2 regions of the Polaromonas sp. P1_F1 genome follow, and region 2 is predicted to be linked to the other one. Evidence: predicted binding sites of a transcription regulator. Region 2 holds the regulator's gene; the other holds the start of a gene.

Region 1 (7,112 bases), on a different contig from region 2:
AGCTGGTTTGCGATGGCCGATCTGGTCAAGCTCAGCGACGAAGATGCCGGACTGCTGGCGCCCGGCAGGCCTGTCGATGCGTTGGCAGCGGGTTGCCTGCACGCCGGTGCGCGAGCGGTCATCGTCACGCGCGGCGCCGGCGGTGCCACGCTCTGGCGCACGGGGCACGAGCCGTTGACTGTGGCGGCACCGCGTGTGAAGGTGGTCGACACCATCGGCGCGGGTGACACTTTTACGGCCGGGCTTTCAGTCTCGCTGCTTGCGCATGGCGTCGAACACCCGGCCCAGCTTGGCGAGCTGAGCGGCGACGCCTGGCGCGCAGTGATGCGCTTCGCCGCCACGGCCGCCGCACTGAACTGCACCCGTGAAGGCGCTGATCCGCCTACGCTGGAGGCCGTTCACGCTGCGCTCGTGCGGGAGGACAATGAGACGGTTGCTTCACGGTCCTGACCCAGACTGCCATGACAACGTCCACATCCAAACGCTCGATCCCCCGTCAGCGCCAACCCGAGCTGGAGCGCGATATTGCGCGCTCCCCATCGCTCGGTTACGAGGCACCTGAAACCGGTCTGGTGCGCTGTCTTGCACACGGCTTCCCGAGCCCGCTGGTACGCTGGCATTTTCATGAAGAGTATGAACTGCACCTGATCACCGAGACCTCGGGCAAGGCGTTTGTCGGCGACTGGATCGGACCGTTCCAGCCCGGTCATCTGGTGTTGTGCGGCCCGCGCCTGCCGCACAACTGGATTTCGCTTGACGTGCCCGAAGGCGGTGCCGCGGGACGCGACCGGGTGATCCAGTTCCATCACGAGCCCATCGAGCGCGCGGCAACCGGAATTCCTGAATTGCGCGAAGTGATGCAGCTGCTCGAACGGGCACGCCATGGCATCGAGTTCTTCGGCATGTCGCAGCAGGCGCAGACGCACTGGGACAACATCAAGGCCGCGCGTGGAGTGCGCCGTCTCGGCCACTTTTTTGAATTCATGGCCGACCTGGCGCAATGGACGGACTACCGGCTGCTGTCGAGCGTACAGATGCAGGGCACACAGGGCGCTGATGGCGACGCGCAGGTTGACCAGATCAACGGCATCGTCAACCGCATTACCGCCAACATGGCGGAGCCGATCTCGATGTCGGTCGTGGCGGCCGAGCTCGGCATGAGCGAGAGCCGCTTCAGCCGCTTCTTCCAGCGCTCCACCGGCAACAGCTTTACCGACTTCGTCAACCGTGTGCGCATCAACAGCGCGTGCCACCTGCTGATGCAGACCGACCACAACGTCACCGACATCTGCTATCAGGTCGGTTTCAACAATGTCGCAAACTTCAACCGGCGTTTCCTGGAGATCAAGGGCATGACGCCTACCGAGTTCAGGCGGCAGACAGACGACCGTTTTGGCCGATTATCCTGATGGTCCTGTAGCGTGAAATTAAAACTTGTACCCCAGTTGCAAGGTGAAGCAATCAGGGTCAAGGCCCACATCGATGGTCTGGTTGGTACTGAGCGTGCCGCGGGTTTTCAGGAAAGTCTTGGTATAGCTGGCTTCTACAAACCATTTTTTGTCGAGGTTGAAAATACCGCCCAGTTGCAACGCGGGGGCAAATTTCGACTTGAAGGATACGCTTGTGGCGGGACCGCCTGGGTTGGTCAACGCGGTCAGCAGGGCTGTGCCGCGTTCCTTGTAGAACTTCACGTAGGAGAGGCCCGCACCCAGGTTAGGACGAAACCGGGCGTCGGCATCAAGAAACCGGTATTGCGCGATCAGCGTGATGGGCAAGGCCCGGGTGTCGGCCACTGTGCCAACGCCAGCGAGCACACCTGCGCCGCTGACGTCATGCCTGAAGCCCAAACCGAGCGGCAGGTGCAGGCTGATGTGGTCGGTGACCATGTAGTTTACGGCGGCCGTTAACCTGGAACTGTTGCTGACGTCGACTTTCGCGCCCTGAATTACGCCAGTTCCGGACGGCGCCGAAAGGCTGCCGCTGTTCACGGAAGGCGCAATCCGCGTGACGCCGGCCGACACGGACCATGTGCCTGCCTGTTGTGCAAAGCCGTATACGGAAGAAACCGCCAGGGCGGCCGCTATGAAGAGTTTCTGGGAGGGATTCATGGGCAAGTGCGAATGCGGGATGTGTTCGGGTTGCTATGGCGTCATTGTTTGTGCCGGCGGTATTCGCGCCATCGCACGGGGCGAGGGAAGTCATCCGGTGGCTCATGAGAAATCATGGTAGCGGCAGGCGCCAACGTGCAGCATCTTCCTCCCCGTTTTTGTGAAGAGACTGTGGCGCCGCAGACGAAAGGCCTTGCTGTGTGAAAACGTTTTTCGTACAAAGTGGACGAGCAATAAAAAAAGGGCCGCGAAAGCGGCCCTTTTTTGATGGAGCGAAAAGCTCAGGCAGGCATTACATGCCCATGTCGCCCATGCCGCCCATTCCACCCATGCCGCCTGGCATGCCGCCGCCGGCGCCGGACTCTTCTTTCGGAGCTTCGGCAATCATGGCTTCGGTCGTCAGCATCAGGGATGCGACGGAGGCTGCATTCTGCAGTGCGGTGCGGGTGACCTTCGTGGGATCCAGGATACCCATTTCGATCATGTCGCCGTAGGTGTCGTTGGCTGCATTGAAGCCGTAGTTGCCCTTGCCGGCCAGAACCGCGTTGACCACCACAGAGGCTTCGCCGCCTGCGTTGTAAACGATTTCGCGCAGGGGGGCTTCGATGGCGCGCAGCACCAGCTTGATACCAGCATCCTGGTCAGGATTGTCGCCGGCGATCTTGCCAGCAGCTTGCTTGGCGCGCAGCAGGGCGACGCCACCGCCGGCCACAATGCCTTCTTCCACGGCAGCGCGGGTAGCGTGCAGCGCGTCTTCCACGCGGGCCTTCTTTTCCTTCATTTCGACTTCGGTGGCAGCGCCAACCTTGATCACGGCAACACCGCCGGCCAGCTTGGCCACGCGCTCTTGCAGTTTTTCACGGTCGTAGTCGCTGGTCGCTTCTTCGATCTGGACGCGCACTTGCTTGACGCGTGCTTCGATGTCGGCAGCGGCGCCGGAGCCGTCGATGATGATGGTGTTTTCTTTGCCCACTTCGATGCGCTTGGCTTGGCCGAGGTCAGCCAGCGTCACTTTTTCGAGCGACATGCCGACTTCTTCAGCGATGACCTTGCCGCCGGTCAGGCAGGCGATGTCTTCCAGCATGGCTTTGCGGCGGTCGCCGAAGCCAGGGGCCTTCACAGCCACAACCTTCAGGATGCCGCGCAGGGTGTTCACCACCAGAGTTGCCAGGGCTTCGCCCTCGACTTCTTCGGCAATGATCAGCAGCGGACGACCGGCCTTGGCGACTTGCTCCAGGGTGGGCAGCAGGTCACGGATGTTGCTGATCTTCTTGTCGTAGAGCAGAACAAACGGGTTGTCCAGCAGTGCGGACTGCTTTTCAGGGTTGTTGATGAAGTAAGGGGAGAGGTAGCCGCGGTCGAACTGCATGCCTTCGACGACGTCGAGTTCATTTTGCAGGGACTTGCCGTCTTCTACGGTGATCACGCCTTCTTTACCAACCTTGTCCATTGCGTCGGCAATGATCTTGCCGATGGATTCGTCGGAGTTGGCGGAGATGGAGCCGACCTGGGCGATTTCTTTCGAAGTCGTGGTGGGCTTGGAAGCCTTCTTGAGCTCTTCGGTCAGGGCCAGCACGGCCTTGTCGATACCGCGCTTGAGGTCCATCGGGTTCATGCCGGCGGCCACGTATTTCATGCCTTCGCGGACGATGGCTTGGGCCAGAACGGTAGCGGTGGTGGTGCCGTCGCCGGCGTTGTCGGAGGTCTTGGAAGCGACTTCCTTGACCATCTGCGCGCCCATGTTCTGCAGCTTGTCCTTCAGTTCGATTTCCTTGGCGACGGACACACCGTCCTTGGTCACCGTGGGGGCGCCGAACGAGCGCTCCAGAACCACGTTACGACCTTTGGGGCCCAGGGTTACCTTGACGGCGTTGGCCAGGATGTTCACACCCTCGACCATGCGTGCGCGGGCTTCGCCGCCGAAAATTACGTCTTTTGCTGCCATGATGCAGATTCCTTAAAGTTTATGGATGAAATCGCCTGCTAGCCCAAGTAGGAGATGCGCCAGCAGCTATCAAATAAATAGCAGAAGAGAGGTTACTTCTCGACCACTGCAAACAGGTCTTCTTCTTTCATGACGAGCAGTTCGTCGCCGTCGACCTTGACGGTCTGGCCGCTGTATTTGCCGAACAGCACGCGGTCGCCAACTTTCACGCCCACGGGGCTCAATTCGCCCTTGTCGTTCTTCTTGCCTGGGCCAACGGCCAGCACTTCGCCCTGATCAGGCTTTTCAGCGGCGCTGTCAGGAATGACGATGCCGGAAGCGGTTTTGGTTTCGTTTTCCACGCGTTTGACGATCACGCGGTCGTGCAAAGGACGAAGTTTCATGAGAGCTCCTTGTTTGAGAACAATGGTTTTGGGAATCAAAAAGCACCCGCGTAAAAGTGAGTGCCTGTTAACTTGGTGGATTGACTGGGCTTTGTTAGCACTCAATACCATCGAGTGCTAATCATAGAGGCAATCAGGCCTGTTTTCAAGGTGGCGCCGCTGAAAACTGCTGTTTTGGTGCTTTAGCTGTGACCCGGATCGATTCTCGGGTTCCCACCCTGGCCGTCCGGCGGCATCCCGGAGGGGGAGCGAGTGGAGAAACGCTGACGGGAGACGAAGGGACGGCGTGTCGTCCTACGCTCAACTCAGGCTCCGCAAACCGGGGATTTTGGAGGCTGCTGGCTACTATTTATCCAGGTGTTACAAGCCGCTTCGTTCTTTAACGGGGTGTTGCGGATTGTTCTTTCCGTGCCATGTTGGCTCACAACCGCATCCCTGTAACCATGACCACAAAGACCTCAACCGAGCTTCAGTTCCTTTCAACCGGCATCCCAGGCCTGGACAACATCCTTGGAGGCGGCCTCATCAAGGACCGCATTTACCTGATCGAAGGTGAGCCTGGCACCGGCAAGACCACCACCGGCCTGCAATTTCTGGTGGAAGGCGCCCGGCAGTGTGAGTCCGTTGTGTACATCACACTGGCCGAAACAGCCGCGGAGCTGACCGGCGTGGCCGAATCCCATGGCTGGAACATGAAGGGTATTCACATTCATGAAGTCCTGCCGTCTGAAAACCTGCTGATGCCGGAGGCCGAATACACCATGTTCCACCCTTCGGAGGTGGAGATGGGTACCACCACACAGATGATTCTGTCCGTGATTGAAGAGCGAAAACCGACCCGGGTGGTGATTGATTCCCTCTCCGAATTGCAATTGCTGGCCGATACGCCGCTGCGCTATCGCCGCCAGGTGCTGGCGCTCAAGCAATTCTTTGCCAGCCGGTCCTGCACCGTGATGCTGCTCGACGATCGCACGGCCGCCGGCATAGACCTTCAGGTGCGCTCCATTGCCCATGGCGTGATTACGCTGGATCAGTCCGTGAAGGACTATGGGGCCGAGCGGCGCCGCGTGCGCGTGGTGAAGTACCGCGGCATTGCCTTTCGCGGCGGCCTGCATGACTACGACATCCAGTACGGGGGCCTGTGCGTGTACCCGCGCCTGGTGGCGGCCGAGTCGCGGGTGATGGGCAAGCGCGAGCAGCTCAAAAGCGGCCTTACCGAGCTCGATACCCTCCTTGGCGGCGGCCTGGAAGAGGGCACGAGCACCCTCATCGCCGGGCCTCCCGGCACCGGCAAGTCGTCGCTGGCGGCCCAGTTTGTCACTGCCGCGGCGCAGCGCGGGCAGACCAGCGCGATGTTCCTGTTTGAAGAGGCGGCCAACAACCTGTTGAACCGGGCGGACGGCCTGGGGATGAAAATCCGCGAACCCTACGAAGTGGGTGTGCTGAGCATTCAGCAGATCGACCCGGCCGAACTGTCCCCCGGGGAGTTCGCGTCGGTGGTGTGCCAGGCTGCCGACCGCGGCTGCAAAGTCGTCGTCATCGACAGCATCAACGGCTATCTCAACGCCATGCCGGATGAGCGCTTCCTTACCACGCATTTGCACGAACTGCTGACGTACCTGGGCCAGCGCGGTGTGGTAACCATCCTGGTGGGCGTTCAGCAGGGCATGCTGGGCGGCCAGATGTCCACCACGGTGGACGCCAGCTATCTGGCCGACAACGTGCTCATGCTGCGCTACTTCGAGCATGACGGCGAGGTCAAGCAGGCCGTGTCGGTGTTTAAAAAGCGAGGCAGCCTGCACGAACGCACCATCCGCGAATTTTCCATGTCCCGCAAGGGCATCCATGTGGGCGCACCCCTGCGCGGCTTCCGCGGCATTCTGACGGGGGTGCCTGTCTACATCGGCAATGATCCTGAAGTGGGTGCTGCCCGCGGAGCGAGATAGGTGGAGCGGCGAATCGTCATTTGTGCACCTACAGGGCGGGACGCGGCGCTGACTGCCAAAGTGCTCCGGTCCGTGGGTATCCACAGCATTGTGTGTGCAAACAGCGATGAGCTTATGACGCAACTCCCGCTGGGTGCCGGCGCCCTCTTGCTGGTGGAAGAGGTTGTCAGTGGTGCCGCCATGCGGCCACTGGCCGAATACGTGGCCTCACAGCCCACCTGGTCGGACATCCCCATCCTGCTTTTGACACGCAGCGGCGCCGATTCGCTGGATGTGCAGCGGGCGGTCGAGCATCTGGGTAACGTCACGCTGGTGGAGCGGCCCGTGCGCACCATTGCCCTGATTACCGCCACCCGTTCGGCCGTGCGGGCCCGCGAAAGGCAATACCAGGTGCGCGATGCCGACAAGCGCAAGGACGAGTTCCTGGCTACGCTTGCGCATGAACTGCGCAATCCGCTGGCGCCGATCCGTACGTCCATGGGAATCCTCAGGCATCTTTACCCGGATTCGGACCAGATCACGCAGCTGCGCAATGTCGTGGACCGCCAGGTGGCTCACCTGACGCGATTGGTGGATGACCTGTTGGACGTAGCCCGCATCACCAGCGGCAAGGTCACCCTGAAAAGGGGGCAGATCACACTGCAATCAGTGATCAACCATGCGGTGGAGATTTCCGGCTCCGCCATGGAAAGCAAGCAGCACCGGTTGGACGTGCAGGAGCCGGACACAC
Region 2 (7,112 bases):
ACGGCATCGCGCAGTGCCTGCGCATTGGATAACCGCCCATGTTGAGCATTCAGTTCGTCCCATTCGGCGGCCCCGGGCGCCAGCTTGTCGAGTTCACCGATTTGCCACGCCAGCCGCTCGCGTTCGCGCTGCAGGCTGTCTTGCGCTTCGTGCGCGTCGTTCAATGTTTTCTGGGAGAGCCGCCATTGCTGCCAGAGGCGTGACAACTCGCCGGTAGAGACTTCCGCATAGGAGTCGAGCAAGCCGCGTACCGCGTCGGGGCGGGTCAGGCTTTGCCACGCATGCTGGCCGTGGATGTCCACCAGCTGGTCGGCGATGTCCTTGAGCTGGGTGGCTGTTGCCGCGCTGCCATTGATCCAGGCGCGGCTTTTACCTTGCGCGTCTATCGTGCGCCTGAGCAGCAGGGTTTCGCTGCTGTCGAAGCCGGCTTGTTCCAGCCAGGGGGCCAGGCCGGCGGGGCTGTCAAACTCTGCGCTGATTTCGCAGCGTGCGGCGCCTTCGCGAACTACGCCGGCATCGGCTCGGGCGCCCAAAGCAAGCTGCAGTGCGTCAATCAGGATGGATTTGCCCGCACCGGTTTCACCGGTGAGCACCGAAAAGCCGCCGGACAAATCCAGCTCAAGCCTGTGGACGATGACGAAGTCGCGAAGCGATATGGTTTTGAGGCTCATAACTTGAATCCTGGCCGGTCAGGCCACGCCTTCGTTCCAGTGCAGCTTTCTCCGAAGCGTGTCGAAATAGCTCCAGCCTTTGGGGTGCAGGAAACGCATTTGGTGTTCGGAGCGCCTGACGGTGATGCGGTCGCCATGCAACAGACTTGCCAGCGACTGCATGTCGAAGTTGGCGCTGGCGTCGCGGCCAGAGACGATTTCAATGGTAATTTCGCCCGAGTCCGACAGCACAATGGGCCTGTTGGACAAGGTATGCGGTGCAATCGGCGCCAACACCCAGCCGGCAATCGATGGGTGCAGCAAGGGCCCGCCCGCTGAAAGAGCATAGGCCGTGGAGCCGGTCGGCGAGGCGATGATCAGGCCATCTGCGCGCTGGTTTGCCACAAAGCGGCCATCCACCTCCACACGGAGTTCCACCATGCCGGCGGTCGCTCCGCGGTTCACGACAACGTCGTTCATGGCGGTGGCGCTGAAGACGCACCTGCCGTCACGCACGACCTCGGCCTGCATCATCCAGCGTCGATCTTCTTCATACTCGCCACGCAACATGGGAATGAGTGTGTTCTGGTAGTCCTCAAAGGCGATGTCAGTGATGAACCCCAGCCTGCCCTGATTGATGCCCACCAGGGGGATGCCGAATTGGGCCAGCAGCCGGCCTATACCCAGCATGGTGCCGTCCCCCCCCACGACGAGGGCGAGGTCGCATTGGGCGCCGATGCCGGCTGCGTCAAGGGTGGGGAACCGGGTCAGGCCGGTGTTGCTGGCGGTGTCCTGCTCGATCGCCACCTCGCAACCCTGGGTGCCCAGGAAGTGTGCGATCTCCTCCAGTGCTGACCGGGAACCTTGTGCGTGGTACTTGCCGATCAATGCGACATGGCGAAATTGCGACTTCATCGGCAAATTACATCACAACATGGCAACCGAAGCTTCGTAGAATGGCACCATGCTTGATGATCGTGCCCGATTGCTGCTGAAAGCACTCGTTGAACGCTACATTGCCGATGGACAGCCGGTAGGTTCGCGCACGCTCTCGAAAGCTTCCGGCCTTGAACTGTCTCCGGCCACCATACGCAATGTGATGAGCGACCTCGAGGAGCTTGGCCTGATTGTCAGCCCGCACACCTCGGCAGGGCGCATTCCTACCGCGCGGGGTTACCGGCTCTTTGTGGACACGATGTTGACCACCCAGCGCGACCCCTTGTCGTCGTCGGGCCATATCGGTGCGCCGCGACTGGCACCTGATCAACCCCAAAAAGTGCTCAGCAATGCGGCGCACATGCTGTCGAGCCTGTCGCAATTCGTGGGTGTCGTCATGGCGCCACGCCGGACGTCGGTATTTCGCCATATCGAGTTCCTGCGCCTGTCCGAAAAACGCTTTCTTGTGATCATCGTCTCGCCTGACGGCGATGTGCAAAACCGGGTCATCTTCACCGAAGCGGACTACACGCAGTCCCAATTGGTTGAAGCGGCCAATTTCCTCAATTCACATTACGCTGGCATGGCGATTGAAGAGGTAAGAGAGCGCCTGAAGAACGAGGTGGAAGCCCTTCGCGGTGAAATCGCCACGTTGATGCAGGCGGCGGTCAAGGTCAGCTCGGAGGCCATCGAGTCGCGCGACGAGGTGGTTATTTCCGGCGAACGCAATCTGCTGGCCGTCAGCGACTTTTCCGGTGACATGGGTAACCTGCGCAAGCTTTTTGATCTCTTCGAGCAAAAGGCGCAACTTATGCGGCTCCTCGATGTTTCGAGCCGCGCCGAGGGAGTCCGGATTTACATCGGCGGCGAAAGCCAGGTGATTCCGTATCAGGAACTGTCTGTGGTGACAGCCCCTTATGAAGTCGACGGACAGGTCGTGGGAACCCTGGGCGTGATAGGGCCCATGCGTATGCCTTACGAAAAAATGATCCAAATTGTCGACATCACCTCCAAGCTGGTGAGCACCGCGCTTAGCCATAGCAAGTAGGCCCTTACAATCGATCCCTTGAGTGGGGCGTTAGCTCAGTTGGTTAGAGCAGAGGACTCATAATCCTTTGGTCGAGTGTTCAAGTCACTCACGCCCTACCATTTAAATAAGCTATAATTTGAGGCTTAGCGGCTGTAGCTCAGTTGGATAGAGTACTTGGCTACGAACCAAGGGGTCGTGGGTTCAATTCCTGCCAGCCGCACCACTTTCTTAAGTGATTTCAATAGCTTAGAGGCTCATCCCTCTAGGCTATTTTTCTTTCCGGGGGGCCGCTTTTGGGGTCCTTTTTCATACCGTTGCCATCGCGATAGTGGTTTTCCTGGGACTGGGCGGCGCCGGACGGGCTGTACGTCCAACAAGAGCTCCGCTATTCTGGAAGCCTAATTCCGGAGGAGAAACATGGGATCACTGAATGTCGAGGACCACGGCGAGTGGCTCAGTTTTGGCTTGTCGTACGCGGGCAGCACCATTCCCGTCAGGATTTCGCGCGAGGCGATGGAGGAGTTCTTCGGCGCCGTGCCTGGGCCGGACTCCCTGAAAAAAGCGTATGAACAGGATGCTGAAATGATTCACGCCCGGGCCGCTGATCTGGTCGTGGCGGGTGTGAGCTACACGCCTGAAAATCCCCTCGTGCTGAAAATGGAAGATTTTTAGGTGCATTCACGGCCGGCAGCCATGAATGCTATGGTGGCCGGAGCATGAACAAAGCCTTTACCAAAGAAACCGAGCCGGAGGACGACGAGCCGACGCTCGCACCCCTGCCTGCAGGCGGCAAAAACTACATCACACCACAGGGCTATGAACACCTGCGCAGCGAACTTCTGGACCTGATCGACAGCGAACGTCCCAAAATGGTGGAAATCGTTCATTGGGCTGCCAGCAATGGAGACCGCTCCGAGAACGGCGACTACCACTACGGCAAAAAGCGGCTGCGGGAAATCGACCGGCGAATCCGGTTTTTGACGCAGAGACTGGAAATTGCGGAAATCAGCAACCCGTCGGTGCACCACGGTAGCGACCAGGTTTTTTTCGGCGCGACAGTTGCCTACGCCGATGGCGAAGGAGTCGAGCGAGTCGTGACCATTCTCGGCATTGACGAAGCCAACAGCGCCCAAGGACAAATCAGCTGGATATCACCTGTCGCCAGAGCGCTGCTCAAATCGCGTGTTGGCGATGAAGTAAGTCTCATGACTCCGCAGGGTGTACAGGCGCTCGAGGTACTGAAAGTGGACTATCCCGCACCGGACAAATCGACAGCGGATTAGCCGGACGATTTGGCGCGTTGCACCCGCAGTACGGAAGGTGTGCGCTTCACGCTGCGCAAGGCGGAAGCCAGGTGGATGCGGTCGCGCACGGCCACGCCGAAGCGCAGGTCCGTGGCGTCATGCGAAGGCTCCTGGCCCATGTCGACATGGGTAATGTCCGCCTCGGCACTGGCCAATGCAGCCGCCACTCGCGCCAGGACCCCTTTCCCATTGGAGACGGTGACCAAGAGGTTTGTTTCAAACGTCCGCACAGGCTCGTCGGACCAGTCCACGGCGATAAAACGCTCGCTGTCACGGTGCTGCAGTCGCTTGGCGACAGCGCAGTCATCAGTATGTATCACCAGACCTTCACCGCGGCCCAGGTAGCCCACGATGCCGTCGCCAGGAATCGGGCGGCAACAGGGGGCAAACTGCACGGAGGCGCCTTCACTCCCATCGATCACCAGCGCGCCTTGCGACACAGACTCATGGGCGGTGTAGCGCTCACGGCTCATGAGCAGGGCATTGGGTTTTTCACCGGTTTCGGCAAGCAGGGTGACGATGCGCTTGGCCACCATGCTGGCGATCCGTTTGCCCAGCCCGATGTCGGTTAGCAGATCGGCACGTGACCGGTTGCCGGTAAAACGCAGGATCTTTTCCCAGGTGGCGTGGTGGGCTTCATCGTCGTCGGGGAGGCGTTCGCGTTCGATGCCCTCGGCACGCAGCGCCTGCGCGAGCATTTTTTCGCCCAGGTCTTGCGACTCGGACAGCGCCATGGTTTTCAGGTGGTGGCGTATTTTGGAGCGGGCTTTCCCCGTGCGTACAAATCCCAGCCAGCCGGGGTTGGGGCTGGAGACCGACGCCGTGATGATTTCGATCACGTCGCCGTTATGCAGCTCTGAGCGAAGTGGCACCTGCTCGCCGTTGACTTTGGCCGCCACGGCCCGGTGCCCCACGTCACTGTGAATGGCGTAAGCAAAGTCCACGATGGTCGCGCCGCGCGGCATGGCCATGATCTGGCTTTTCGGCGTGAACACATAGACCGCCTCGGGAAACAGGTCAATCTTGACGTGATCCCAGAACTCGGCCGCATCGCGTGTTTCCTGCTGGATGTCGAGCAGCGATTGCAGCCACTGTGTCCCCAGCCGCTGCGAAGCGTCGCCATCCGGGTCGGTGGCCTTGTAGAGCCAGTGCGCCGCGACCCCGGATTCCGCCACCACATGCATGGCTTCGGTGCGCATCTGGAACTCGATGTTGGTACCGAAGGGGCCAACCAGCGTGGTGTGCAGAGACTGGTAACCGTTGATCTTCGGGATTGCGATGTAGTCCTTGAACTTTCCGGGCAGGGGCTTGTAGAGCTGGTGCAACACCCCCATGGCTGTGTAGCAGGCCGTCAGGTCTTTCACGATCACTCGAAACCCATAGAGATCGGTCACCTGGGCAAACGAAAGGTGCTTTTCATCCATCTTGCGGTAGATGGAATACAGCGTCTTTTCTCGTCCCGAGATCATCACCGGCACATGGGCGCCGGTAAAGGCCGATTCGACCTCTCCCTGCACCCGCTTGATCACGTCGCGCCGGCGGCCGCGGGCCTTCTGCAACGCCTTGGTCAAGGTGGCGTAGCGCCAGGGGTGCAGGTGCTGGAAGGAAAGGTCCTGCAATTCCCGGTAGGTCGTGTTCAGGCCCAGGCGGTGGGCGATGGGCGCGTAAATGTCCAGGGTTTCGCGCGAGATTCGGGTCCATTTGGCGCGCGGGACATCGCCCAGCGTGCGCATGTTGTGCGTCCGGTCAGCCAGCTTGATCAGGATGACCCGCACGTCGCGTGCCATGGCCAGCAGCATCTTGCGGAAAGACTCAGCCTGGTTTTCTTCCCGGGTGTTGAATTCCAGCTTTTCGAGTTTGGTCAGCCCGTCCACCAGTTCAGCCACCGGCGCGCCGAAACGCTCGATCAGCTCGGGCTTGGTGACGCCGCAGTCTTCAATGGCGTCATGCAGCAGGGCGGCCATGAGCGCCTGTGCATCCAGCTTCCACTCGGCGCATTGTTGCGCGACGGCGATAGGGTGGGTGATATAGGGTTCGCCGCTGTTGCGCAGCTGGCCCAGATGGGCCTCATCGGCAAAGCGATAGGCGCGGCGGACATTGTCAATGTCGGCAGCGCTCATGTAGTCGAGTTTCGCCGTGAGCGCAGCAAAGCTTGCCGCTGCTGCGTTCGCGGCGGCGGGGGTCGACTTGCTCGAAACAACAGGCGAAAGCATGGCGCTCATGCCTTAAATGTATCGCGGCATGAATAAATCATGAAAAAAATGGACTTTATGAGGCCATAAATGCAAAAAGCACCGCATTGCGGTGCTTTTTTTCGGTGCCGGATTTGACTCAGGAGGGCACTTTTTTCAGCATTTCGAGGCCAATCTTGCCTTCTGCGATCTCGCGCAGGGCGGTGACGCCAGGCTTGTTCTTGCTTTCAATCTTGGCGGCGTGCCCCTGGCTGAGCATGCGTGCACGGTAGGTGGCAGCCAGAACCAGCTGGAAGCGGTTCGGGATTTTTTCGAGGCAGTCTTCAACGGTAATGCGGGCCATGGTGATCTCCGGTGTGATCGATAACGGGGAAAGCGGGTGAAATCAGGGAATTTGAAGGGCCTGGAAGGTTTCGGCGCGGGCTCGCCGCTGGGCCGAAAACTTGAGCCGTTGGGCATGCACAATGGTTTTCAGGTCGAAAACTGCCCGCTCAAATAACTCGTTAATTATAACGAAGTCGAATTCCCGGGCCTGGGCCATCTCGGTGGCCGCGTTTTTGAGCCGCAATTCGATGACTTCGGCACTGTCTTCGCCACGCCGCTGCAGGCGCGAGCGCAACTCTTCCCAGCTTGGCGGGAGTATGAAAATCAGCACCGCATTGGCAAAAATCCGTTTGATGTTGATCGCGCCCTGAAAGTCTATTTCCAGAATCACGTCGGCGCCGGTGGCGATTCGCTCCTCAATGGTCTGCCGCGAGGTGCCGTAGCGGTGGCCGTGTACATGTGCCCATTCCAGGAAGGAGTCGCGCAGCACCATGCCGTCAAAGTCCTCGGGCGAGAGAAAAAAGTACTCCCTGCCGTGCTTTTCCTGGCCGCGCGGAGGGCGTGTGGTGTGTGACACTGCGGGCTGGATGCGTGAATCCAGTTCAAGAAGGGCTTTGACCAGGCTGGATTTGCCGGCCCCGCTGGGGGCGGCTACAACAAAGAGGTTTCCGGGGTA

What was found. Region 2 encodes HrcA, which represses chaperone genes, less so after heat shock. Its sites were predicted from a motif close to TTAGCACTCNNNNNNNNNGAGTGCTAA; they were not measured.
Region 1: a site for HrcA is predicted at 4,531-4,557, ahead of AC1DZE_RS10990 (co-chaperone GroES). Genes of this name have one in related genera too.

The regions. Positions count from the first base shown of each region.
Region 1 covers NZ_JBFUBJ010000003.1:343,822-350,933, reverse strand. The annotation lists gene AC1DZE_RS11010 (carbohydrate kinase family protein) at 1-450, shown strand, start outside; gene AC1DZE_RS11005 (AraC family transcriptional regulator) at 462-1,409, shown strand; gene AC1DZE_RS11000 (OmpW/AlkL family protein) at 1,428-2,108, opposite strand; gene groL (chaperonin GroEL) at 2,401-4,053, opposite strand; gene AC1DZE_RS10990 (co-chaperone GroES) at 4,146-4,436, opposite strand; gene AC1DZE_RS10985 (ATPase domain-containing protein) at 4,880-6,382, shown strand; gene AC1DZE_RS10980 (hybrid sensor histidine kinase/response regulator) at 6,497-7,112, shown strand, end outside.
Region 2 covers NZ_JBFUBJ010000001.1:471,443-478,554, reverse strand. The annotation lists gene recN (DNA repair protein RecN) at 1-671, opposite strand, end outside; gene AC1DZE_RS02350 (NAD kinase) at 690-1,565, opposite strand; gene hrcA (heat-inducible transcriptional repressor HrcA) at 1,615-2,634, shown strand; tRNA gene AC1DZE_RS02340 (tRNA-Ile) at 2,659-2,735, shown strand; tRNA gene AC1DZE_RS02335 (tRNA-Arg) at 2,763-2,839, shown strand; gene AC1DZE_RS02330 (hypothetical protein) at 3,034-3,288, shown strand; gene greB (transcription elongation factor GreB) at 3,333-3,899, shown strand; gene AC1DZE_RS02320 (RelA/SpoT family protein) at 3,896-6,142, opposite strand; gene rpoZ (DNA-directed RNA polymerase subunit omega) at 6,252-6,455, opposite strand; gene gmk (guanylate kinase) at 6,498-7,112, opposite strand, start outside.